4 regions of the Planifilum fulgidum genome follow, and region 3 is predicted to be linked to each of the others. Evidence: predicted binding sites of a transcription regulator. Region 3 holds the regulator's gene; each other region holds the start of a gene.
The links. The regulator Rex, encoded in region 3, represses fermentation and respiration genes when NADH is low (regulators of the CRP and FNR family bind a similar motif). The targets are predictions, from matches to a motif close to TTGTGAAATATTTCACAA.

Region 1: the regulator Rex is predicted to act here: its motif matches at 1,053-1,070, upstream of arcA (arginine deiminase).
Region 2: the regulator Rex is predicted to act here: its motif matches at 4,467-4,484, upstream of BM063_RS01840 (cytochrome c oxidase subunit 2A).
Region 4: the regulator Rex is predicted to act here: its motif matches at 3,257-3,274, upstream of lpdD (prenylated flavin chaperone LpdD).

Annotation. Positions count from the first base shown of each region.
Region 1 is NZ_FOOK01000006.1:64,535-70,477, reverse strand. Features, by position in the region: gene BM063_RS05100 (LutC/YkgG family protein) at 1-616, shown strand, start outside; gene arcA (arginine deiminase) at 1,234-2,466, shown strand; gene argF (ornithine carbamoyltransferase) at 2,497-3,492, shown strand; gene arcD (arginine-ornithine antiporter) at 3,579-5,000, shown strand; gene arcC (carbamate kinase) at 5,022-5,943, shown strand, end outside.
Region 2 is NZ_FOOK01000002.1:169,400-175,342, reverse strand. Features, by position in the region: gene gpr (GPR endopeptidase) at 1-378, shown strand, start outside; gene spoIIP (stage II sporulation protein P) at 495-1,673, shown strand; gene BM063_RS01855 (DUF3679 domain-containing protein) at 1,714-2,073, shown strand; gene BM063_RS01850 (Crp/Fnr family transcriptional regulator) at 2,176-2,898, opposite strand; gene BM063_RS01845 (radical SAM/SPASM domain-containing protein) at 3,093-4,256, opposite strand; gene BM063_RS01840 (cytochrome c oxidase subunit 2A) at 4,541-4,696, shown strand; gene BM063_RS01835 (cytochrome c oxidase subunit II) at 4,712-5,179, shown strand; gene BM063_RS01830 (b(o/a)3-type cytochrome-c oxidase subunit 1) at 5,210-5,943, shown strand, end outside.
Region 3 is NZ_FOOK01000013.1:16,898-22,840, reverse strand. Features, by position in the region: gene BM063_RS08790 (5-formyltetrahydrofolate cyclo-ligase) at 145-717, shown strand; gene BM063_RS08785 (molybdopterin-binding protein) at 850-1,848, shown strand; gene BM063_RS08780 (redox-sensing transcriptional repressor Rex) at 2,017-2,706, shown strand; gene tatC (twin-arginine translocase subunit TatC) at 2,808-3,563, shown strand; gene groES (co-chaperone GroES) at 3,802-4,083, shown strand; gene groL (chaperonin GroEL) at 4,146-5,765, shown strand.
Region 4 is NZ_FOOK01000010.1:7,882-13,824, reverse strand. Features, by position in the region: gene BM063_RS07430 (Crp/Fnr family transcriptional regulator) at 1-512, shown strand, start outside; gene BM063_RS07425 (YwiC-like family protein) at 475-1,212, opposite strand; gene BM063_RS07420 (Crp/Fnr family transcriptional regulator) at 1,377-2,084, shown strand; gene BM063_RS07415 (hemerythrin domain-containing protein) at 2,141-2,686, opposite strand; gene lpdD (prenylated flavin chaperone LpdD) at 2,829-3,182, opposite strand; gene BM063_RS17230 (hypothetical protein) at 3,460-4,107, shown strand; gene BM063_RS07400 (S8 family peptidase) at 4,399-5,571, shown strand; gene BM063_RS07395 (TM2 domain-containing protein) at 5,638-5,943, opposite strand, start outside.

The DNA.
Region 1 (5,943 bases), on a different contig from region 3:
GCTGTCGGAGCGCCTCGGAAAAAGCCGCGGGGAGTCCGCGCCGCCGGAGGGAGAAGCAAGGGAGGAGAAGCTGACGGAAGAGGAGCGGATCAGCCGGTTTCTCCGCAATCTTTCCCTCCTCGGGGGGCGGGGGATCCGGGTTCAGGGGCGGGAAGCCCTCAGGAGGCAATTGATGGAGGACATCGACCGGGAAGGGGGATCACCCCTCGTCCTGTGGAAGGATCCCCTGTTGGAGGAAGTGACGGCCGACCTTCCGGGAGTGGAACGCATCCTGTGGGATTCCGGCAGGGATTCCGCGGCACAAGTCCGGGATGCGGCCCGGGCGGCGGCCGGACTGGTGAGGGCGGAGTGGGGAGTTGCCTCGACCGGATCGCTCGTGCTGCGAAGCGGAAACGACCGGGGGCGAAGCGTCAGCCTGTTGCCCCCCGTCCTGTTCGCGGTTCTCCGGAGGCAGGACGTCGTGTCCGAAACCCGCGGCGTCTGGGCCCGGCTCGGGGAAAAGGTTCCGGCTTGCATCAATTGGATCACCGGGCCGAGCCGGAGCGCCGATATCGAAGGGGATTTGTCCATCGGCGTTCACGGGCCGTACCGTGTGGTGGTTTATCTGTTGGAGTGAGAGAAGGGGCGGGAATCGGAAACGGCCCCGGGCGGCTTTTCGGCCGCTTTTTTCTTTTGCCCAGGTTCCGTTTCGGCGGATCTTCTGTTTGTTCACCGTTTCTTTAAAATGGATTATTTATGCGCCTTTGGCGGACTTGCCCGGCGGACGGCATCGCCAACCATATGGAAAAACTTCATTTTTAAGGGTTTGGTGAGCCGCGGCCTGGAAAGCCGCAAGCAAAGCGCATATTCATTCGAGTTAAAGGAATAAATATTATTTTAATGTGAACGATTTCACGTTTTTGATGAGCGATGCTTCACAACTCGGCGATATTCAATCTTTTACACTGAAATTGAAGGATGTGATAAACAAATAAATCTCGCTATGAAGCGAATAAGACGATCTGTTAACCAATCCGTCAACAGACTGTATTATTTCCACACTGAAAAACAATATGTGAAAAATATCACTTATGTAAGCGATGCCATTTCGCAATCATCCATTTGTTTGGAAAAGAAAAACGCGTCTTTCGGAAAGGGGGCTTTCATCGGAGGAAAGCGGGAGGAACCGGCTCTTTCGAATCTGTCGTCCGTACGTGCATGAAAAGGGAAGATTCCGGGAAGGAGGAAATTCTCGTGAATTATCCGCTTCACGTCACTTCCGAAATCGGGGAACTCCGCACCGTTCTCCTGCACCGGCCCGGCAGGGAAGTGGAGAATCTGACTCCGGAGTATCTGGAACGGCTCCTCTTCGATGACATTCCCTATCTGCCGGCGATTCAAAAGGAACACGACTATTTCGCCCAGACGCTGCGCAACCGCGGAATCGAAGTGGTGTATCTGGAAACCCTCATGGCGGAGTCTCTGCGCAACGACGAGATCCGCGAACAGTTTGTGGAGGACATTTTGACGGAGAGCAAGGCAAACGTCACCAGCGCCTTCTACCATCTGAAGGAATACCTGTTGTCCATGCCCAACGAACAGCTGGTTGAAAAGGTCATGTCGGGAATCCGGAAAAGCGAAATCCGGGAAGAGAAGAAGATTCATCTCCACGAAATCATGGAAGAACACTATCCCTTCTACCTCGACCCCATGCCCAACCTGTATTTCACCCGCGACCCCGCTGCCGTGATCGGAAACGGCATCTCCATCAACCGGATGAGGCGCAGGGCCCGAAGGCGCGAGTCCCTGTTCATGGATTACATCATCCGGTACCATCCGCGCTTCGCCTCCCACCAAATTCCCGTCTGGTTTGAACGCAATTTCCGCTTCTCGATGGAAGGCGGCGACCAACTGGTGCTGAGCCGGCAGGTGCTGGCCGTCGGCGTCAGCGAACGGACCACCGCCCAAGCGATCGAACAGCTTGCCCTGAATCTGTTTGCCGGGCAGAAAGAGATCCGGAAGGTGGTGGCGGTGGAGATCCCGAAATCCCGCGCCTTCATGCACCTCGACACCGTCTTCACAATGGTGGACCGGAACAAATTCACCGTTCATCCGGAGATTCTGGGGCCGAAAGGCGAGATGCGCATTTACATCCTGGAACCGGGCGAGGAAAAGGGAACCGTCAAGATCTCCGAACGGAACAACCTCATCGAGACCCTGAAGGAAGTCCTGGGATTGGAGGATGTGGTGCTGATCCCCTGCGGCGGCGGAGATTTGATCGCCTCCGCCCGGGAGCAGTGGAACGACGGTTCCAACACCCTGGCCATCGCGCCGGGAGTCGTCGTCACCTACGATCGCAACTATGTTTCCAATCAACTGCTTCGGGAGCACGGCATCGAGGTGATTGAGGTGCCCAGCTCGGAACTGGCTCGGGGACGCGGGGGTCCGCGCTGCATGAGCATGCCGCTGATCCGCGACGACATCTGAAGGGCAGATTCAATTTTTGCACGAGGAGTGATGGAAATGGCGATCAATTTGAAGGGCAGACATTTTCTGAAACTGGAAGATTTCACCCCGCAGGAACTCTCCTATTTGCTCGATCTTTCCCAACAGTTGAAGGCGCAAAAATACGCCGGGGTGCTGCCCAAGTTGCTGGAGGGGAAAAACATCGCCCTGCTGTTTGAAAAACCGTCCACCCGCACCCGCTGTGCCTTTGTCGTCGCCTGCGTGGATTTGGGTGCCCATCCCGAGTATCTCGGCAAGGACGACATTCAGCTCGGCAAAAAAGAATCCGTCGCCGACACGGCCAAGGTGCTCGGCAGGATGTTTGACGGCATCGAATTTCGCGGATTCAAGCACGAAACGGTGGAGGAGTTGGCGAAACACGCCGGCGTCCCCGTCTGGAACGGACTGACCGACAAATATCATCCGACCCAGATCCTCGCCGACTTTTTGACCATCCGGGAGCATTTCGGACGCCTGCGGGGGATCAAAATGGCTTATGTCGGGGACGGCAGAAACAACATGGGCAACACCCTGCTGATCGGTTGCGCCAAGATGGGCATGGACTTCCGGATCGTCGCCCCGGAGAGTCTCTGGCCGGAGGAGGAGCTGGTGAAGAGCGCCCGGGAGATTGCGGAGGAAACCGGCGCCTCCCTCACCCTGACGGAAGAGATTGACCAAGGCGTGCAGGGGGTGGATGTGATCTACACCGACGTCTGGGTGTCCATGGGGGAAGAGGATCAGTTCGCCGAACGGATCCGCCTTCTGAAACCCTACCAGGTGAACATGGAAATGATCCGCAAAACGGGCAATGAGGACGTCATCTTCCTGCACTGCCTGCCTTCCTTCCACAACCTGGAGACCGAAATCGGCCGGCGGATCTATGAAAAATACGGGTTGAAGGAGATGGAGGTCACCGACGAAGTCTTCCAAAGCAAACACTCGCTGGTCTTCGATCAGGCGGAAAACCGGCTGCACACCATCAAGGCGGTCATGGTGGCCACGCTGTAGCCGCCGGGGCGGGGGGTTTTCCCCGCCCTCGGGGAGAACCCGCCGGTATTCGGCGTTGATGTCAAAACCGTGAAGGAGTGAGACCGATGAAGGAGAACAAAGTGGGGCTGTTTCCCCTGATCGCCCTTGTCATCGGGTCCATGATCGGCGGGGGCGCCTTCAACCTGCCGAGCGACATGGCGGCCGGCGCCCACAGCGGGGCCGTCATCATCGGCTGGATCATCACCGGGATCGGGATGATCGCCCTGGCCTTGGCCTATCAGAATTTGGCCCTGCGCAAGCCGGAACTGGACGGTGGGATCTACAGCTATGCAAGAGCGGGCTTTGGCGAGTTTATCGGGTTCAACTCGGCCTGGGGGTACTGGATTTCCGCATGGCTGGGAAACGTGGCTTACGCGACGCTGATGTTCAGCGCTTTCAGCTACTTTTTCCCGATATTCGGTCAAGGGAACAACCTGGCGTCCGTCATCGGCGCCTCGGTGATCTTGTGGACCGTTCACGCCCTGGTCCTGAAAGGAATCAAGGAAGCGTCCCTGGTCAACGCCGTCACCACCATCGCCAAACTGGTTCCGATCTTCCTGTTTATCGTGGTCGTCATGTTCGCCTTCAAAGCGGATCTGTTTCTCAGGGATTTCTGGGGAGCGGGCGGCGGTTTTGACTGGTCCCAGGTGCAGGAGCAGGTGAAGAGCACCATGCTCGTCACTCTGTGGGTGTTTATCGGGGTCGAAGGAGCGGTGGTCCTGTCCGGGCGCGCCAAACGCCGCCGGGATGTGGGGCGGGCCACGGTCCTGGGACTGCTGGGCACCCTGATCATTTACATCCTGATTTCCGTCCTGTCCCTCGGTGTCATGAACCAGCCGCAGTTGGCCGCTCTGGAGGCGCCGTCGATGGCTTACGTCATGGAGGCCGTTGTCGGCAAATGGGGGGCGGTGGTGATCAACTTCGGCCTCGTGATCTCCCTCCTGGGGGCCTGGCTGGGCTGGACCCTGCTGGCGGCGGAAATTCCCTACGTGGCCGCCAAAGACGGCGTGCTGCCGAAACGGCTGTCCAAGGAGAACCGGAGCGGCAGTCCGAGCGCTTCGCTCTGGCTGACCAACGGTTTGATCCAGGCATTCATCCTGGTGGTGCTGTTTGCCGAGTCGACCTATCAGGCGCTGTATTCCATGGCCGGAGTCGCCATTTTGCTGCCTTACCTGTTCTCGGCCCTGTATCAGCTGAAGTTGGCCTGGACCGGCGAAAGCTATGGCGCCGGGGAACGGCGGGGCAAGGATCTGCTGTTGGGGATCGTGGCCACGTTGTATTCGATGTGGCTGGTTTACGCGGCGGGGCTGGAATACTTGCTGATGGTTTCCGTTCTTTATGCGCCGGGCATCTTCTTCTACCTGAAAGCATGCAGGGAACAGGGGAAAAAGCCGTTCAAAAGGTTTGAACTGGTCGTCGCCGCCGTCATTGTCGTCATGGCAGCGGTCTCCATCGTTCTCCTGGCCAACGGCACCATCGCACCATAAAAAGACGGGGAGGAGTTCGGAATGAAAAAAGTGGTCATCGCCCTCGGAGGAAACGCCCTGCAGAAATCCAAGGACCAGGCGACGGCACAGGCCCAGCAGAGGGCGTGTGAACAGACGGCGGAACAATTGCTCAGGATCATCAAGGCGGGTTTTAATGTCGTGGTGACCCACGGCAACGGTCCCCAGGTCGGCAATATCGTGTTGCAGCAGGAGGCGGCCGCCACGGATCGGACACCGGCGATGCCCCTGGACACGTGCGGCGCCATGAGCCAGGGAATGATCGGTTACTGGCTGCAGCAGGCGATTGACAAATCTCTCGCCGATGCCGGCATTCCCAAAAGGGCGGCAACCGTCATCACCCAAACGGTGGTCGATCCGGGCGACCCCGCTTTCCGCCATCCGACCAAGCCGATCGGCCCCTTTTACACGGAAGAGGAAGCGCGGCGGATCATGCGGGAAAAAGGATATCTCTTCAAAGAGGACGCGGGCAGGGGTTGGAGAAGGGTGGTTCCTTCCCCGAGGCCGGTCGACATCGTGGAAAAGGACGTGATTCGCGAGCTCGTGGAAAACGGCCACATCGTGGTTTGCGCCGGCGGCGGGGGCATTCCGGTGATTCGGCGGGAGGATGGAAGCTTTGAGGGGGTGGAGGCCGTCATCGACAAAGATTTGGGCGCCGCAAAACTGGCCGAGTTGGTCGATGCGGATATCCTGCTGATTCTGACGGCGGTGGAAAAGGTGGCGATCCACTTCAGGCAGCCGAATCAATCGGAATTGGAAGAGGTGACGACCGACCAGCTCAGGCGGTACATGCAGGAAGGCCATTTTGCGCCGGGCAGCATGTTGCCGAAGGTGGAGGCCACCCTGCAGTTTGCCGATTCAAGGCCCGGACGGACGGCAGTGATCACGTCCCTGGAGAAGGGCTTCGACGCTCTGCTCGGAAAAG
Region 2 (5,943 bases), on a different contig from region 3:
ACGGTGGTCGATGCGGTCACCATCGTCCACGACACCCTCAATCTGGCGTTGGCCTATTTGAAGCGGGAGATGGGAAAGGAGAAGTCCGGCCATCCGTTGGATCCCGTCAATCTCCCGGATTTGCGCGAGTTGGAGGAGCAAGAGATCACGCAGGAGATGAGGAGCCGGTTCCTCGGTTTGATCGGAGGGCTCTCCCCCGAAGAGAAGCGGCAGTTGATCCACGAGGTGTTGACCCCTCTGGGACAGAACCTGATCGTCACTCCCAAGGAGGTGGACGCCTTCGTGGCGGACATCGGCAAAGTCGTGGCCGATGGTCTCAATTGCGCCCTGCATGAGGCGGTGACCATAGAAAACGTATCGGCTCACACCGCCGGGTGAAAGGATTCGGCGGTGTGAGCCGGCGGAAAGCGGGGAAAAATCCGGGCTTTCGTTCTATCATTCTCTCTCCTCACATATACCTGTGATGAGACAAGCTCACGGGGAGGGGGAGAGGGATGTACCGCGTTCGGCACCGGTTTGCCGCAGTGAACATGTCGGGTCCCCGCGTTCGGCAGATGTTCGTGTTCCTTCTCCTGGGCACGGCGATCATCTTCATTTTCACCGGATTTTTCGCCATGATGCGGGCGAAGGTGAGCTCCCGTTCATCGGATATCGGCCGATTCACCGCCGGGTTGTCCGCCGAGACGATGGTGGGCGTTTTGGCCCGGGAGATTCCCTATTTGAAAAGCAGCGTTTCGATTCCGCAAAAGGACGGCGTGGTGTCCCGGTTGACCTTTGAGCTGGCGACGAGCGTCGACCCCCGGGATCCCCGGACTTTTCTCGGCCGCGAGTTGCCCGGTTTCGCCCTCTTTGACACGGAAATCGTCGTCGCCGGGCAAGGGGTGGATTACACGGATATCCCGGTGGAGTCCGCCCCCCCTCCCGACCTGGAAGAACAACTGACCCAGGATCGCAAGCCGGCGAAGCCGGAGGATGTGAAGGAGCCGGGGGATGCGAAGGAGGAGAAACCGGCCGGCGGAGGGGACATTGCGAAGACCAAGCGGGTGTTCATCTATCACACCCACTCCACCGAGTCCTATTTGCCGGAACTTTCGGGAGTCAACTCCCCCGAGCGGGCCTATGACAACCGAAAAAACATCGTGATGGTCGGCAAACGGCTGGGCGAAGAGCTGGAGAAGATGGGCATCGGCGCCGAGGTGTACACGAAGCCGTTTCAGGCGAAGTGGAACCGCCTCTATCAGGCGTCGCGGAAAACGGTGGTCGAGGCCATGAAGCAAAACGCCGATTTGGAGTATTTCATCGATGTGCACCGGGACTCCAAGCGGAGGAACAAAACCACTCGCCACATCAACGGAAAGCCCTATGCGACGATCGCCTTTGTGGTCGGCACCGCCAACGACAACTGGGAGGAAAACGAAAAATTTGCCCGCGAGGTGCACAACAAACTGGAAGAACTGTATCCGGGATTGTCCAAAGGGGTGTTCCGCAAGAGCCGGGCCCAGGGAAACGGAGAGTACAACCAATCCCTTTCCCCGCGAAGCCTTTTGGTTGAGATCGGCGGGGTGGACAACACCTTCGAGGAGGCGTACAGGTCGGCGGAAGCCCTGGCCAGGGCCATCGCCGAGATCCATTTTGAGGCGACGCCCGTCGATGCCAGGCCCCGGAATCCCTGACTTCCCCGGAATGGCAGTTTTTTGAGGCAGGTGGGAAAAAGTGCGTCTTTTTCTGCAAGTGACCGCATTGACGATGATGCTGCTTGTGGGAATCTTTCTGGGGATCGACTCTGCGGAGCGCAACATCCAGAAGATGGAGGGGACGCAGGGAGCTCCCCGGGCGATTCACATCACCCCGGAAAACGGGCGCGTGGAAATCGCCGTGCTGGGGCAGGTGTATGATGCCGAAACCCCCGCCGCTTCCCCGGAAGCAAAGCAGGTGAAGGAAGAGATCCGGGAGGCTGCCGCATCGGGGAAAAATCTGCTCGGTCAGGTGGGCAACCAGGTGGGTCACGGGATACGTCTCGGGACGCGAAAGGCCCTGGAAATGGTGGTCGGTTGGCTGGAGCCGGGCAAGTGACCGCCGGGCTCACGCGGCGGCCGGGGGTGAAATCCCCCGGCCGCGCTGCGTTTGGGGCGGGCTTTTTTTGGGTGAGGAGAAGGGCCATTTCACACCGTCCGTTCATATCACGCAGACTTCAAGGGGGCACTCTTCACAACGGGCTTCATTTCTCAACCGCTCCAGGTCGTGGATCACCAAATGTCCGTGATCGAGGGAAATGACGCGCTCGGATTTCAGCCGGCACAAAACGCGGTTGACGCTTTCGCGGGTTGCGCCGATCAGGTGGGCCAGTTCCTGGTTGGTGAGGCGGAGGGAAATGCGGATGCCGCGGTCGGTGGGTTGTCCGTAGCTGTTGGCGAGCCGGATCAGAATGGAGCAGAGGGCGCCGGGTTTTCCGTAGAGGACGATGTCGCGGAGGATGGTTTGCATGATCCGCTGTTCCAGGGCCATCCATTGCATAAAGGCGAAGGACAGGGAGGGGTACTGCACCAATAGGGCGTCCAGATCGTTTTTGTGGATGACCCCCAACAGGGTGTCCGTAAAGGCGACGGCGTTGTGCCCGTAGGTTTGGACGGAGTCGGACAGGAGATCGACCAGTCCGATCAGGTCGCCGCCGCCCTTGAGGCCAAAGGTGATTTCCTGCCCGTCGGAGGTGGTCTTCATCGTTTTGACGCATCCCTGTTCGATGTAATAAAGAAACTCCGCCGGATCCTCGGCTTGGAAGATCGGAGAACCGGCCTGAACTTTTTTCCACACCATGTGATCCTTGAGGCGCTGGAGCTGATCCGGCGACAAGAAGCGGGTCAGCCGGTCGGAACGGATATTGCAGCAGGTTGTCGCCATGATCCATCCCCCTTTTCGGATGGGAACGTTCAGTCCTTCACTTACTATTGTAAAGAATCCAAGGGGACGCGGCATCGAAAAATAGAACGATTATGGAAAGATTTTGTTAAAAATGTGTGGCATCGCCATGCCCCGAAAAGGGGATCGGCCGTCTCAGAGAAAACTCCGGACGGCCGATCTTTTTTCGGAGGTTTTCAGGAAATTTCCTCGTCGGTCAAGTAACAGGCGGGATCTTCCGCCCACAGATCGCGGTGGACGGCCAGGGCGCGGGCCCGCAAATTGCCGTTGCAGATATCCAAAAAACGGCACCGGGAGCAGCGCCCTTTCAGGAGCGGTTTGCGGTCCCGCAGGGCGGTGAGGACGGGGTGGGTTTCATCGTTCCAAATCTCGGAAAAGGGGCGCTCGCGCACATTGCCCAGGGTGATCGACTGCGTGAACTGGTCGGGATGCACGTTGCCTAAAGGATCGATGTTGGCGATGGCGATTCCCGAGCGGTTGCCGCCGTTGTTGCGCAGTTTTTCCAGGACGATTTCCGCTTTTTCGGGATTTTTCCGTTTGACGCGGAGATAGAGATAGGGCGCGTTGGTGTGATTGTCCACGGTGAGAATCTCCTTGACGATTCCCCTCCGCGCGAAATCTTCCACCTTGTCAAAGATGAAGTCCAGGATCCGGCGCGTTTCTTCGTGGGAGACGTCGTATTGGACGCTGGCGCGGCCCGAATAGACGAGGTGATAAAAACAGGCCCGCTGGATTCCTTCCTTTTCCATCAGGTCGAAAATGGCGGGAACCTGGTCTGCGTTGTGCCGGTTGATCGTAAAGCGCAAGCCCACTTTCTGACCTTGACGCAGACAATTCCGGATGCCCCGCAGGGCTCCGTCGAAGGCTCCCTTTTTGCCGCGGAACCGGTCGTGAATTTCGCCCACGCCGTCGAGGCTGATGCCCACGTAGCCGACTCCGATTTCGCGGATCCGGCGGGCCACCTCTTCGGTGATCAGGGTGCCGTTGGTGGAAAGGGTGACGCGGATTCCCTTGGAGACGGCATAACGGGCCAGATCCAGAAGATCGGGCCGGGCAAAGGGCTCACCCCCCGAGAACAGAATGACCGGCACGCGGGCCTCCGCGAGGTCGTCGATGACCCGCATCGCCTCTTCGGTGGAGAGTTCCCCGGCGTATTTTTTGTTTTCCGATTGCGAGTAGCAGTGGACGCAGCGGAGGTTGCAGGTGCGGGTGACATTCCAGACGACCACGGGTCCGGCTCCCTTGTGCGTGCCCGAGCGGTGGCCGACGGAGCGGCGGGTGTAGCGAAGCGAGTCGCCATAAGAAGAAACATCCGTAAGCAGATGAGAAACGGCCAACATGTTGTATCCCTCCGAACCGAGATCATTCCGACTTAATATTGATCATAGCGGTGATTTGGGGCGAAGGGTGTGATAATTGTCACAATCCGGACCGGTCGGGGCCTGAAGGAGCGCGCCGGGGTCCGCCGTTTGGCCGCGAAATTCCTTGCACAAGGGCATATTGGGACCTTCGAGGTCCAAATTATGAAGTTTCGGTGAAAGCGGATCTGTTTGTGAAAAAGATCACACTTTCGGAAAAGGGCCGGTGGTATGTTTAATGACAGAAACACGTGGAGGTGGAAGCGATGGAAGCGCAAGTCGATCGGCGGGAACCGGATCGCAAAGACTCCCCGGAAAAGGAGCCCTCCCTGAAGGGCACGCTGACCGGTGTGTTGTTCATCGGCGGATTCATTCTGGTCACGTGGTTTTCAATCTTTTTTCTTTTCCTGAGCCGAAATTGAGAAGGAGGATGAAGGATGCACCTTCACCGGTATGAACGGATCTGGCTGATCATCGGCGGAGCCACCCTTGTCATATTTCTTTCTGTTGTCGGTGTGCAGGCCTTTGCCACGGACGCCCATCCGCCGGGCAGCTTGGTCACGGTGGATCCGAAGACGGTCACCCAGGAGGCGCCCTTCAACAAGCCTTCCCTGACACAGGTGGGTCCGAAGGAATACAAGGCCGTCATGGTGGCGCGGATGTTCACCTTTCAACCCGGAACGATGGAGATTCCGGTGGGATCCACCGTTCATTTCCAAATCACTTCGCCCGATGTGGTACACGGTTTTGAGATTGCGGGGACCAACGTCAACATGATGGTGATCCCCGGACATATCAACCGGGCGACCTACACCTTCAATCATCCCGGGGAATACCTGATCGTCTGCAACGAGTACTGCGGCACGGGCCATCAGGTGATGGCAGGAAAAGTTGTCGTCAAATGATGAAACTCTGAGAAAAGGAGTGCGTTTCCCATGGAAAAGGCACAATCGGGAGCGGCGGGATTTCGATTTCAACCGAAGGATTCCCGATTGATTCTCGCGCATATGGCCGTCGCCTTCACCGCCATCTTTCTCGGCGCCATCGCCGGACTGCTTCAGGGACTGGTCCGGGGCGGCGTCATCGATCTGGGGCCGGTGAATTATTATCAACTGTTGACCGCCCACGGCGTTTTGATGGCCCTGGTGTTTACCACCTTCTTCATCGTAGGCTATTTGTACTCGGGACTTGTCCGCACCTGCGGCGGAACGCTGACGGAATTCAGCCGCCGCCTGGGCTGGATCGGGTTCTGGCTGATGACGGTGGGAACCGCCATCGCGGCATTCCTCATCATCGCCAATAAGGCCACCGTTTTGTACACCTTTTACGCGCCGATGAAAGCGTCTCCCTTCTTCTACATCGGTCTCGCCCTGGTGGTGGTGGGCAGCTGGATCGGCGCCTGGGCCGTCTTTGCCCAATACCGCTGGTGGAAGAAGGAACACAAGGGGAAACTGTCGCCGCTGTTCGCCTTTATGGCCGTGGCCACCATGGGCCTCTGGCTGATCGCCACCCTCGGCGTGGCCCTCGAGGTGCTGTTGCAGCTCATCCCCTGGTCCTTCGGCTGGGTGGACACGATCAATGTGGTGCTGAGCCGCACGCTGTTCTGGTACTTCGGCCATCCCTTGGTTTATTTCTGGCTGATGCCGGCCTACATCGTGTGGTACGTCAA
Region 3 (5,943 bases):
GAAAATAAAAACGTCACCTGTCGGAAAGAGCGGTTGGCGAAGAAGATCCCCTGCGGGGGTTGTTTTGATCGAAAGGGACTTTGCGCCGCCTGTCCCTTAATCGTAGCAGATGACGGGCGAATCGGCAAAAGGGCGGATGCGATCATGTCGGAACAAAAGCGCGTGCTTCGCCGGCGCATGCTGGATCTGCGGGAATCCCTTCCCCCGGAGGAGGCGCGCCGGGAATCCCTGGCCGTCTGCGAGCGGCTGGTCCGTCACCCGGCCTTCCGGGAAGGGGAAACGATCCTGTTTTACTTTCCCTTCCGGAAGGAAGTGGATGTCCGGCCGGCGATGGAGGAGGCCTGGTCTTCGGGAAAACGGGTGGGTCTTCCCAAGGCGGATCCCGGGACGAAGTCCCTCTCTTTCTTCTCCATCCGCAGGGGGGAGCCGCTGGTGGCGGGGGCCTACGGGATACCGGAGCCCTCCGGAAAAGCGTCGGCGAAAATCCCTCCCGGGGCGATCGATCTGGTGGTGGTTCCCGGAGTCGCCTTCGACGGGCGGGGATACCGGCTCGGATACGGCGGCGGATATTATGATCGCTTTTTCTCCCGTCATTCGGGGCCCTTCAGGCGGATCGGGGTCGCCTATTCCTTTCAGGTGGTGCCAACCGTCTTCCCGGAAGCGCACGATCAGCCATTGGACGGGTTGATCACGCCGTCCAGAACTTTCTCTTTCTAGCGAAGATCTCTTTTGAAAAAGAATGCATCGCTTCCGGCCCTGCGGCTCCCCGGCAATTTCCGTTTTTTCGCCGGATTCAGGGGGAATAAATCGGATGATCCGAAGATCGATGAGCGCGGGGGAGGGTCGGAGATGAAAAGCCGGTTGAAGGAAGTTCCTGTCGGCGAAGCGGTGGGATTGGTGCTGGCCCACGATTTGACGGTGATCGATCCGGGGAAATACAAGGGTCCCCTGTTCCGCAAAGGGCATCGGATCCGCCGGGAGGATATCGATGATCTGCTCCGGATCGGCAAGGAGCACGTATATGTGCTCGAATTGGCCGAGGGAGAGCTGCACGAGGACGAGGCGGCGCAACGGATTGCCCGGGCGGCGGCCGGCTCCCATCTCGCCCTGACGGAGCCGAAGGAGGGGAAAGTGAACCTGGTCGCGCAGGTGCAGGGCTTGCTCCGGATCGATGTGGAGGCGGTCACGGCCATCAACCGGGTGGAACAGGTGGCGCTGTCGACGCTCCGGACCCACACGCCGGTGGAAAAGGGTCAGACCGTCGCGGCGACCCGGGTGATTCCCCTGGTTTTTCCGGAAGCATCCATCCGGGAGGTGGAGGATATCGCCGCGCGCCGGGGCCGGCCGGTGGTGGAGGTGGTCCCCTTCCGCCCGCACCGGGTCGGCATCGTCACCACCGGGAGCGAGGTGTATCACGGGCGGATCCGGGACCGCTTCGGGCCGGTCGTCCGGGAAAAGGTGGAGAAATACGGCTCGAAGGTGGTGGGACAGACCTTCGCCACCGACGACAAGGAGATGATCCGGGATCAAATCCGGGCCTTCGTGGATCAGGGAGTGGACATGGTTCTGGTGACCAGCGGAATGTCCGTCGATCCCGATGACCGGACGCCGGGGGCGATCGCTTCCCTGGGGGCGGAGATCGTCACCTATGGAACGCCGATCTTGCCCGGCACGATGCTGATGATCGCCTATTACCGCGGGATTCCCGTCTTGGGTTTGCCGGGTTGCGTCCTTCACGATCCGGTGACCTCCTTTGATCACTTCCTGCCCCGCATTCTGGCCGGGGAAAAAATCACCCGGGAAGACGTGGTCACCCTGGGGCACGGCGGATTGCTCCACTTCTGCTGATCCGGCGTGACCAACTTGTCGGAAAATGGGATTTCATTATAAGATGAATTTGTGAAGGAAATAACAGATGGAAGGACAATCCGGACGCCACCGATAAAGCCCTTGAAATCGGCGGACATTTGAATAGAAAATCAAGCGGTCATAGGGACCGTCGAATGGAGGCGTGCGATGGAAGATCAAAAAATCCCTCATGTCACCGCCAAGCGATTGCCGTTGTATTATCGGTATCTGGAAAAACTGCACGCGATCGGAAAAAAGCGCGTTTCCTCCGCCCAGCTCAGTGAAGCCTTGCAAATCGATCCGGCCACCATTCGACGCGACTTTTCCTATTTGGGCGAGTTGGGCAAGAAAGGCTACGGATATAATGTCAATTACCTGCTTCAGTTCCTGCGGAGTTTTCTGCGGGTGGACGAAGTGACCAATGTGGTGTTGGTGGGCGTCGGCAACCTGGGGACGGCCCTGCTGCGCTACAACTTCTACCGCAGTCACAACACCAAGATCGTCGCCGGTTTTGACAACGATCCGGCGAAAATCGGCACCGAAGTGGACGGCATTCCGGTCTTGTCCATGGACCGCTTCAAGGAAGTGACCGAATTGCACAATGTGGAAGTGGCCATTTTGACCGTGCCTGCCAGCGTTGCCCAGGCGACGGCGCAGCAGATCGTCGAGGCGGGCATCCGCGGAATTCTCAACTTCACGCCGGCACGGCTCAACGTGCCCCCCAAGGTCCGGATCCACCACATCGACTTGACCACGGAACTGCAGACGCTGATCTATTTCCTGAAGAAGTTTCCGGATGAGGAAACGGAAGCGGAAACCGAAACCGCGAAGGAGATGGATGAGGCGCACAAAAGCTAGACGCCTTTCGGCCGGCTTGATTGTCCGGCCTGATCAAATCGGGCGGCACCCGCCAGGCGGGTGCCGCATCTGTGACAATTGCCGTAAGGGATGATTGCGCCATGGACGATAAGATTCAACCGGTGACAGAGCACCTCGGCGAACTGCGGCGGCGGCTGATCTGGATCATTGTCGTCTTCGTTTTCGGTTTGGTGGTCGGCTTTGTCTTTGCCGCCGATTTTGTCCATTGGTTGAAACAGCAAATGCCGTCGAACGTGACGATGCATGTGTTTTCGCCGTCGGAACCCCTCCGCGTCTACATGATGTTCGCCTTTGTCATTTCGGCGGCCATCACCCTGCCCTTCGCCCTCTACCAGGTGTGGGCCTTCGTTAAGCCGGGTTTGACGAAAGCCGAACAAAGGATCACCCTCACCTACATTCCCTTTGCGGCAATCATGTTTTGCCTGGGTCTTTTGTTCGGGTTCTATGTGATCTTTCCCTATCTCCTCCGCTTCATGACGGGCTTGTCCGATGCGCTCGGAACCACGGAAACTTTTGGAATCTATCGGTACTTCGGCTTCATGTTCAACATCGTCTTTCCCCTGGCCCTTTTCTTCGAGCTGCCTTTGGTGGTCATGCTTTTGACCCGCCTGCGGATTCTCCGGCCGGAACCGCTCCGGAAGGGGCGCCGGATGGCTTATTTGGGCATGGTGGTTCTCGCGGCCGTCATTACCCCCCCGGATCTGGTTTCCAACATTCTGGTGTCCATTCCCCTCATTCTCCTGTATGAAATCAGCCTGCTGCTCTGCACCTGGCTCCACCGGCGGATTCAAAAGGAAGATGAAGCGAGGGAGAGGGCCTGGTTGGAAGAATCATAGGATGCGGCGAAGGACCTGCAGGGGATGTCCAAAGTTTATTTTTCTCTGACTCGGGAGATACTGCTTTTGTATGATTGCCCGGCAGGCGCTCCCGAAAAAAATTCCCCCCGGGACTTGCAAATTGGGCGGCACATGCATATTATTATAATTAGTGTTAGCACTCATCGTTGATGAGTGCTAACAACGCGTTTGCGAAGATTTATCTACCTCTTGCGGAAAAGGAGGGTCTCCAGTGACGATCAAGCCGTTGGGTGATCGTATCGTGCTGGAAGCGATCGAGAAGGAAGAAAAGACTGCTAGCGGGATCGTTCTTCCCGATACGGCGAAGGAAAAACCGCAGGAAGGACGTGTGGTCGCCGTCGGTACCGGCCGTTGGGAAAACGGTCAGAAAATCGAATTGGAAGTGAAAGTGGGCGATCGCGTCATCTTCTCCAAATATGCGGGCACGGAAGTGAAAGTGGGCGACAAGGAATACCTCATCCTGCGGGAAAGTGACGTGTTGGCGATCGTCGAGCAGTGATCCGGCGATGCCGTCTGCAGTTTCATTAACCAATAACCCTACATAAGAAAGGGGACGAGGACATGGCGAAGGAGATCAAGTTCAGCGAAGATGCACGTCGTTCGATGCTGCGTGGCGTGGATGCTCTGGCCAATGCCGTGAAAGTGACCTTGGGTCCCAAGGGCCGCAACGTCGTCTTGGAAAAGAAATTCGGTTCCCCCTTGATCACCAATGACGGGGTGACCATCGCCAAGGAAATCGAACTGGAAGATCCCTTTGAAAACATGGGCGCCCAGTTGGTCAAGGAAGTGGCCACCAAAACCAACGATGTGGCCGGGGACGGAACCACGACCGCTACCGTGTTGGCCCAGGCCATCATCCGCGAAGGTTTGAAAAACGTGGCCGCCGGAGCCAACCCGATGGTGCTGCGCAAGGGGATTGAAAAGGCGGTGAATGCGGCCGTCGAAGAGATCAAGAAAATCGCCAAGCCGATCGAAGGCAAAGAGTCCATCGCCCAGGTGGCGGCCATTTCCGCGAACGATGAGGAAATCGGCCAGTTGATCGCCGAAGCGATGGAAAAGGTGGGCAATGACGGCGTCATCACCGTCGAGGAATCCAAAGGGTTCACCACCGAGCTGGAAGTGGTCGAAGGGATGCAGTTCGACCGCGGCTACATCTCCCCCTACATGATCACCGATTCCGAGAAAATGGAAGCGGTGCTGGAAGAGCCCTACATCCTGATCACCGATAAAAAGCTCAGCAACATTCAGGAAATCCTGCCGATCCTCGAAAAAGTGGTGCAACAGGGCAAACCGCTCCTGATCATCGCCGAAGACATGGAAGGGGAAGCCCTGGCCACGCTGGTGGTGAACAAACTGAAGGGCACCTTCACCTCCGTCGCCGTGAAGGCTCCGGGCTTCGGCGATCGCCGCAAAGCGATGTTGCAGGATATCGCCATCCTCACCGGCGGTCAAGTGATCACCGAGGAGCTGGGTCTGGACCTCAAGACCGTCGGCATCGACGCTCTGGGTCGCGCCCGCCAAGTCCGCGTGCGCAAAGAGGAAACCATCATCGTGGACGGCTACGGCGACAAGGGAGATATCGAGGCCCGCATCAACCAAATCCGTCAGCAGCTTGAAGAAACCACTTCCGAATTCGACAAGGAGAAACTGCAAGAGCGCTTGGCGAAACTGGCCGGCGGCGTAGCGGTCATCAAAGTGGGCGCTGCGACCGAAACCGAGTTGAAGGAGAAAAAACTCCGCATCGAAGACGCCCTCAACTCCACCCGGGCCGCTGTGGAAGAAGGAATCGTTGCCGGTGGCGGCACCGCCCTCGTCAACGTGATTCGCGCGGTGGAAGCCGTCGAAGCGACCGGCGACGAAAAGACGGGTGTGAATATCATCAAGCGCGCCTTGGAAGAGCCGGTGCGTCAAATCGCCTACAACGCCGGACAGGAAGGTTCCGTGGTTGTGGAGCGCCTGAAGAAAGAAGAAGTGGGCGTCGGTTACAACGCTCTGACCGGCGAGTGGGTCGACATGATCAAAGCGGGTATTGTCGATCCGGCGAAAGTGACCCGTTCCGCCCTGCAAAACGCGGCTTCCGTTGCGGCGATGTTCCTGACCACGGAAGCGGTCGTCGCCGACAAACCGGAAGAAGAGAAGAAAGACGGTTCCGGCATGGGCGGCGGCATGGACATGATGTAATTCCGCCTTTCCATCGGCATATCGGCACCTCCAACCCTTCCCCCGCGTTTTCGCGGGGGTTTTTCTTTTTTTCGGCTATGCACGTGCGGGGCGAAAATCGGCCATGTTGTCCGGCTTCGTGATCAGGCGGTCAGACTTGACGGAGAAACAGGGAATTGGTATCTTTTAAGTGTACTAT
Region 4 (5,943 bases), on a different contig from region 3:
ATGCCAACGGAAACGAACAGATCGTCTCCCTGCTGACGAAGGGGGACATGTTTCCCCACACGGGCTTCTTCGACCAGAGTCCCTACCCCGCCAACGCCGAAACCGTCAAACCCACCCGCGTTTTCGCGATTCCCATTCATTCCTTCGAGCAACTTTTGCTGTCCACGCCCACCATCGCGGTGAAGGTGCTGCGGGTTATGGGGGCGAAAATCCGCGAACTGCAGGAAAAGCTGCAGGAACTCACCTTTCAGGATGTGCGCCACCGCATCTGCTCCATCCTCCTGCGTCTGGCCGAAGCCCACGGAACCGACCGGGACGGGGCGGTGGTGCTTCATCTTCCCGTCACGCACCAGGATCTGGCCGCCATGGCGGGAACCACCCGCGAGAGCGTCAACCGCATGCTCAACGACCTTCGCCGCCGCGGCGTGTTGGAGATGAACCGAAACCTTATCGTTCTCAAGGATGTGGAAGCCCTCAAATCGTGGGCGGACGAGTGGCGAAAAAGGCGATGACGGAAAACGCGAGGAAAAGGACGGAGCCGACGATTTCGATGACTCCCGCCTTGACCGGCCGGATCGCTTTGCCGCCCCACGCAAAGGCCCTGACGGTCGGGAAAGCATAGGGAAGGACAAACCAGGGTTCCAGGAGGGCCGCAAAGATCAAAAGCGACAGGTGGTAACCCTTTGAGGCGTTCAACCAACCCGCGTTCTTGCGCTCCCGAAACACCGACTTGACAAAAAAGACGCTCCCCAAAAAGTACAGGACACACGTCACCGCGACCCAGAGAGTCATGGCGTCCCACGTCCCCGCCCCGACCACATAGGAAGCCGCGCCGCCGACCGAAAAGGCGAGAATGGCGCACAGGTCGTTGATGAAGGAACGCTCGTTGCGCCGGGACGCATACCACCCGTTGACGCAAAACAGCGCGACCAACACGGGCCCCGCCCAGAGCAGCGACGGCTCCGAGACGAGCGGGGGAATCAGAAAAACCATCCCCAGAGCCCAATAAATCAGCGCCCAGCGGACAAAGTCCCGCCGATCTTTCCGCCGCATCAGCGCCAGGCGGAAGGGGTAGGCCGCCAAGTAAAACAACAACCAACCGAAAAACAGCGGGAGATGCATCCACTGGGGCCCACCCACGAACATGCCCAGAAGAAAGGGAACGGATACCATGGCCCATCCGCCGTGTTCCCTCGGAAGAATCGGTTTCATCATAAAACCCCCAGTCCCCAAAATGTGCATTCGCCGTGCCGCAGGGTCCGTTCTGTTTCCCATCGTACCCCAGGACCTGTTCCTTGATCGTGACAAATATCACAGTTTCGCAAAACCTTCATCAAATTTCTCCACGCGCAAAATGCCGGAGAGGAGGGTTCCACATGACCGCTCTGTCCGCCCGTCGGTTTGTCGACTATTTCCAACCGGAGCAGCTGAAGCGGCTGAGTTCCCTGATGACCCCCAAGAGGGTGCAAAGCGGCACCAATCTGTTCCAGGACAAGGAACAGGCCGATTACCTCTACTTCATCCACGAGGGGATCGTCAAGATTTTCAACAACACCGAAAGCGGGGAGGAAATCGCCCTCTCCCTCAAGTACGCCGGCGACATGGTCGGCGACCCCTGCACACTCTCGCCCCCCTTTCAGTGGAGCAACGCCGTCACCTTGACGGATGCGCTCCTCGGCGTCATTCGCAAGGAAGAGCTGGAGGCGCTGATGCTCCGCCACCCCGATTTGGCCCTCCGGTTCATCCAATGGCTCTCCGTCAACCAGCGGATACTGGAAACCAAGGTGCGCGATCTTCTGGTGTACGGCAAAACCGGGGCGCTCGCTTCCACCCTGATCCGCCTCTGCAACACCTGCGGCAGAGAGACCGAGGAGGGCATCCTGATCCCCACGCGGCTGACCAATCAGGATCTCGCCAACTTCATCGGCGCCACCCGGGAAAGCGTCAACCGCATGCTGAGCAGGATGAAAAGGGAAAACATCCTCAGCATGCGGTCCGGCAGGCTGATCATCCACGATTTAAACCGACTCCGAGAGTTTTGCCACTGTGACGGCCGCTGCCCCGGCAACGTGTGCGTCCTCTGACTGCCCCGTCAATGGCAGGCGGCGCACCCCCGGCGGGATGCGCCGCCTGCTTTCGGTCAAATCGCCTGAATCCTCTCCATCAGCTCTTCCTTTTCCGCCTCGGACAGGATGCGCTCCGCCATCGGAAAGAGCACGTTTTCCTCCTTCATAAAATGATCCATTAAAATCCGCACGGCCGCCTCCACCTCGCCGGCGATCCTCCGGGCGTCCCCCGCCCCGGCGGAACCGTCAAGCCGCTCCACTTCGGAGAGGAACGCGGACAGGCGTGCCTTGGCTTGTTCGTGTTCGTACTCCATCACCGCGATGGGTCCCGTCTCCCGTCCGATATATTGGGCCATCATCGGAAAGAGAACCTCTTCCTCCCGCCTTGAGTGGAGATCCAAATCGGCCGTGAAGGAGCGAACCTTTTCCTCCAGGAAGCGCAGGGCCTCCTTCCACCTTCCGCCTCCGGCATCCGCGGCAATCCCCCGCGCCGATTCCGCCAACTCCTCCATCCGCTTCAATAGCGGCGGATGTTCTCCCTTCAACCGTTCCAAACCTGTGCAGAGGGGACCGGAAGCGCCGGCGAACCCCGTCATCCCGCAGCCGGGTCCGATGTCCATCACCCTTCCCTCCTTGTCCGTTTGCCTTTATTTTAGGAAGGAGGCACCTTCAAAAACGTGACGGACATCACACAAATCCGCCGGGTTCGAAAAGGACGGCCCGCCTTTTCTCCGGGAAAAACCGGCACCGCTTGCCCGGTCGTCATGAACGGCTTTCCGCGTCCCTAAATCCCCTGCGCCCCAGCTCCTTTTCCACCAGCCGGCGCACCGTCCCGACGATGTGGTCGATTTCCTCCCTCGTCGCCTCGTCCTGATGAATCCCCATGGCCACGGTAACGGTGCAGTTCAGGGATAAGGCCGCCAGGCGGGCCGTCTCCGCCGCCAACTCCCCCTCCCGGTGCCCCGGAAGGACGTGCGTTTCCACCTTGACTCCGTCGCCTTCCCGATACGCCGTGGCCACCGCTCCGATATGCTCCCGCCCGCCGCTGATCAACAGGGCGAGATCGTCCCCCATCGGCACGGCGCGCAGGCGAATGCGAATCGGGCGAATCGACACCCCCATCACCTCCCGCCCATCCCCCTCCTCTCGGCCTGCCGCCTTCTCCATGGTAAAGGCACCAACAAACCCGCCTGTGAATTGTGTCAAATTGAGGAGCGCATTTGTTGAACAACCAATGTCAAATCCAATCGCCCCAAAACCAAGGAAAGACGGGGGGAAACCGAAGATCCGCACGCCACCCCGAAAACCTGAAACTGCTGTAGCAGATTTTGATCGTCAGCCCACCGTCCGTTTCACCGCCCTCCTTGTCGAGGGATGGCGGGGTTATGAATCGGTGGCCGTCCGCCCGGCGAAGAACCGAAAAGCGGTCATTCCTCCGCCTTGCCTGCGGACCGCGCCTTTCCCTCGATCCAGAACGAACGGCACGCCGACAACTTGGACGGGCGCGATGACGGGGTCTTCCCTTCCAACGGCTTCACCACCGCCTGCAAGCCGTAGGCGGGGAAAAAACGCGTTTTGCTTAAGTAAGTTCCCTCATCGTCGGGACTTTGACGGCGTGCATCCGGATGGAACCCCCGAAAAGGGGCATGCAAACCGTCCCGCTGCCGGCAAAGCGGCTTCGGAGTTTTCCGTCAAAGAGGCGGGAATCTGTCCTTCCCGATCCACCTTCCATCGCGCCGAAAAGGTGCGGTCGCCCTCCTGTCCGGATAACCTCCCAGAAGCCGCCGGCTCCTGCAAACTTTGCGGCGAATCCCCCTTCGCCCTCGGATTTTTTCACAAACGAAAAAAATCCGTTTTTTCTCAGCCAAAGGATTTCACCGTTGTTTCACAAAAACCCAGTCACTTTCTAAAATCTACAGATCCCCCATTTCCCGCGGCAATGCGGCAGAATAAAATTCTCGAAAACGGAAGCTTTTCTATTTTAACGCTTTACAGCAAGATCACGATAAATATTCTGTATTTATTGTTGATTTTTACTTGACGCTATATTAAAATGATTATTGGAATTTGATTCTGATATTTATAGATTTCCATCCCGACACCCATCAAACAACCGATAATCCAACCTCTTGCTCTTGATTCGCTTTCACCGTCTCTCCCGTCGATTCCACGCACCAACAGTCCCCCTGCCAGCCCGCCCCGCCATCCCTTCAGGAAACGACAGCGCGGTCCCGCCAGGATCCCCATCCGTCGCAGGAAAACCATGCGCCTTCCGGTCATTCCCCCTCCGGGGTGAATGATAAACCCCACTCTTCAGAGGAGGTCATGCCCCATGAAGCGACTGTTGGCGATCGTCGCCTCGCTGGTGCTGGCTGTCGTCCTGATTCAGCCCCAAGCCGCAGGCGCCGAATCGGCCGTTCAGGCGGACAAGCCCGATTACGCCCCCGACCAGGTAATTGTCAAGTTCAAAAAGGGCACATCTGCCAGCGCGATGAAAACCGTGCACCAGGGTGAAGAGGCAAAGCTCCTCTCCCGCAACACGAAGCTCGGCTTCGACGTCGTGAAGGTCGAAGGCAAATCCGTGGAGCAAGCGGTCAAGGAATACGAGAAGAATCCCAACGTCGAGTATGCGGAGCCCAACTATATCTACAGGATCCAGTGGATCCCCAACGACACCTATTTCTCCAGCCAGCAGTGGGGACCCCAGAAGGTCCAAGCGCCCGCCGCATGGGATGTCACCAGGAGCAGCAGCGACACCTGGATCGCCATCATCGACACGGGAGTTCAATATGACCATCCCGACTTGGCCGGAAAAGTCGTCCGGGGTTACGACTTTGTGGATGACGACTGGGATCCCTATGACGGCAACGGACACGGAACGCACTGCGCCGGAATCGCCGCCGCCGTCACCAACAACGGCCGGGGGATTGCCGGCATGGCCCCCAACGCCACCATCTATGCCGTTCGGGTGTTGAACAACAGCGGATCCGGCACCCTGGATGATGTGGCCAACGGGATCATCCACGCCGCCGACAGCGGCGCCGACGTGATCAGCCTCAGTCTGGGCGCTTCGGTCGGTGCCACCACCCTGAAAAACGCCGTGGACTACGCATGGAACAAGGGGGTTGTGGTGGTGGCCGCCGCCGGTAACAACGGCACGTCTCTTCCCACGTACCCGGCGTACTACAGCAACGCCATCGCCGTGGCCGCCACCGACAGCAACGACAACAAGGCGTCCTTCTCAAACTACGGCAGCAGCTGGGTGGATGTCGCCGCTCCGGGGGTGAACATCGTCTCCACCTACAGGGGCAGCAGCTATGCCAGCCTGTCCGGCACCTCGATGGCAACGCCCCACGTGGCGGGACTGGCCGGGCTTCTGGACGCCCAGGGACGCAGCGCATCGCAAATCCGGGCGGCCATCGAAAACACCGCCGATCGGATTTCCGGAACGGGAACCTATTGGAGCAAAGGGCGGATCAACGCCTACAAGGCGGTCAACTATTGATGTCGCTGAAAACAAAGCGGAGGGCGGAAATCTGCCGCCCTCCGCTCATTTTTCCCAGCCGATCGTTCACGCGCTTTGGCGCAACACCTGCTCAATGATCTCCCGTTCAATTTCCTCGTTCAAACGGTTTACTTGGCCATGGAGCAAAAACAGGTCGATTAAAACCCAGAACCCGACAATGAAGAGAAACACGAACCCAACCAAAAAGATCGCGGTCACAACCCCGAGGAGGAAGAGCACCAGTTGAGTGACGGCCGTGCCCGTCTTTCTGACATAAAACCGGTGCGCACCGAAATATCCCAGAAAAATGGCCAATAAGTATGCGACCGCCATCGACTTCATCTTGTGTTCCATCTCACTCTGAACCATCGA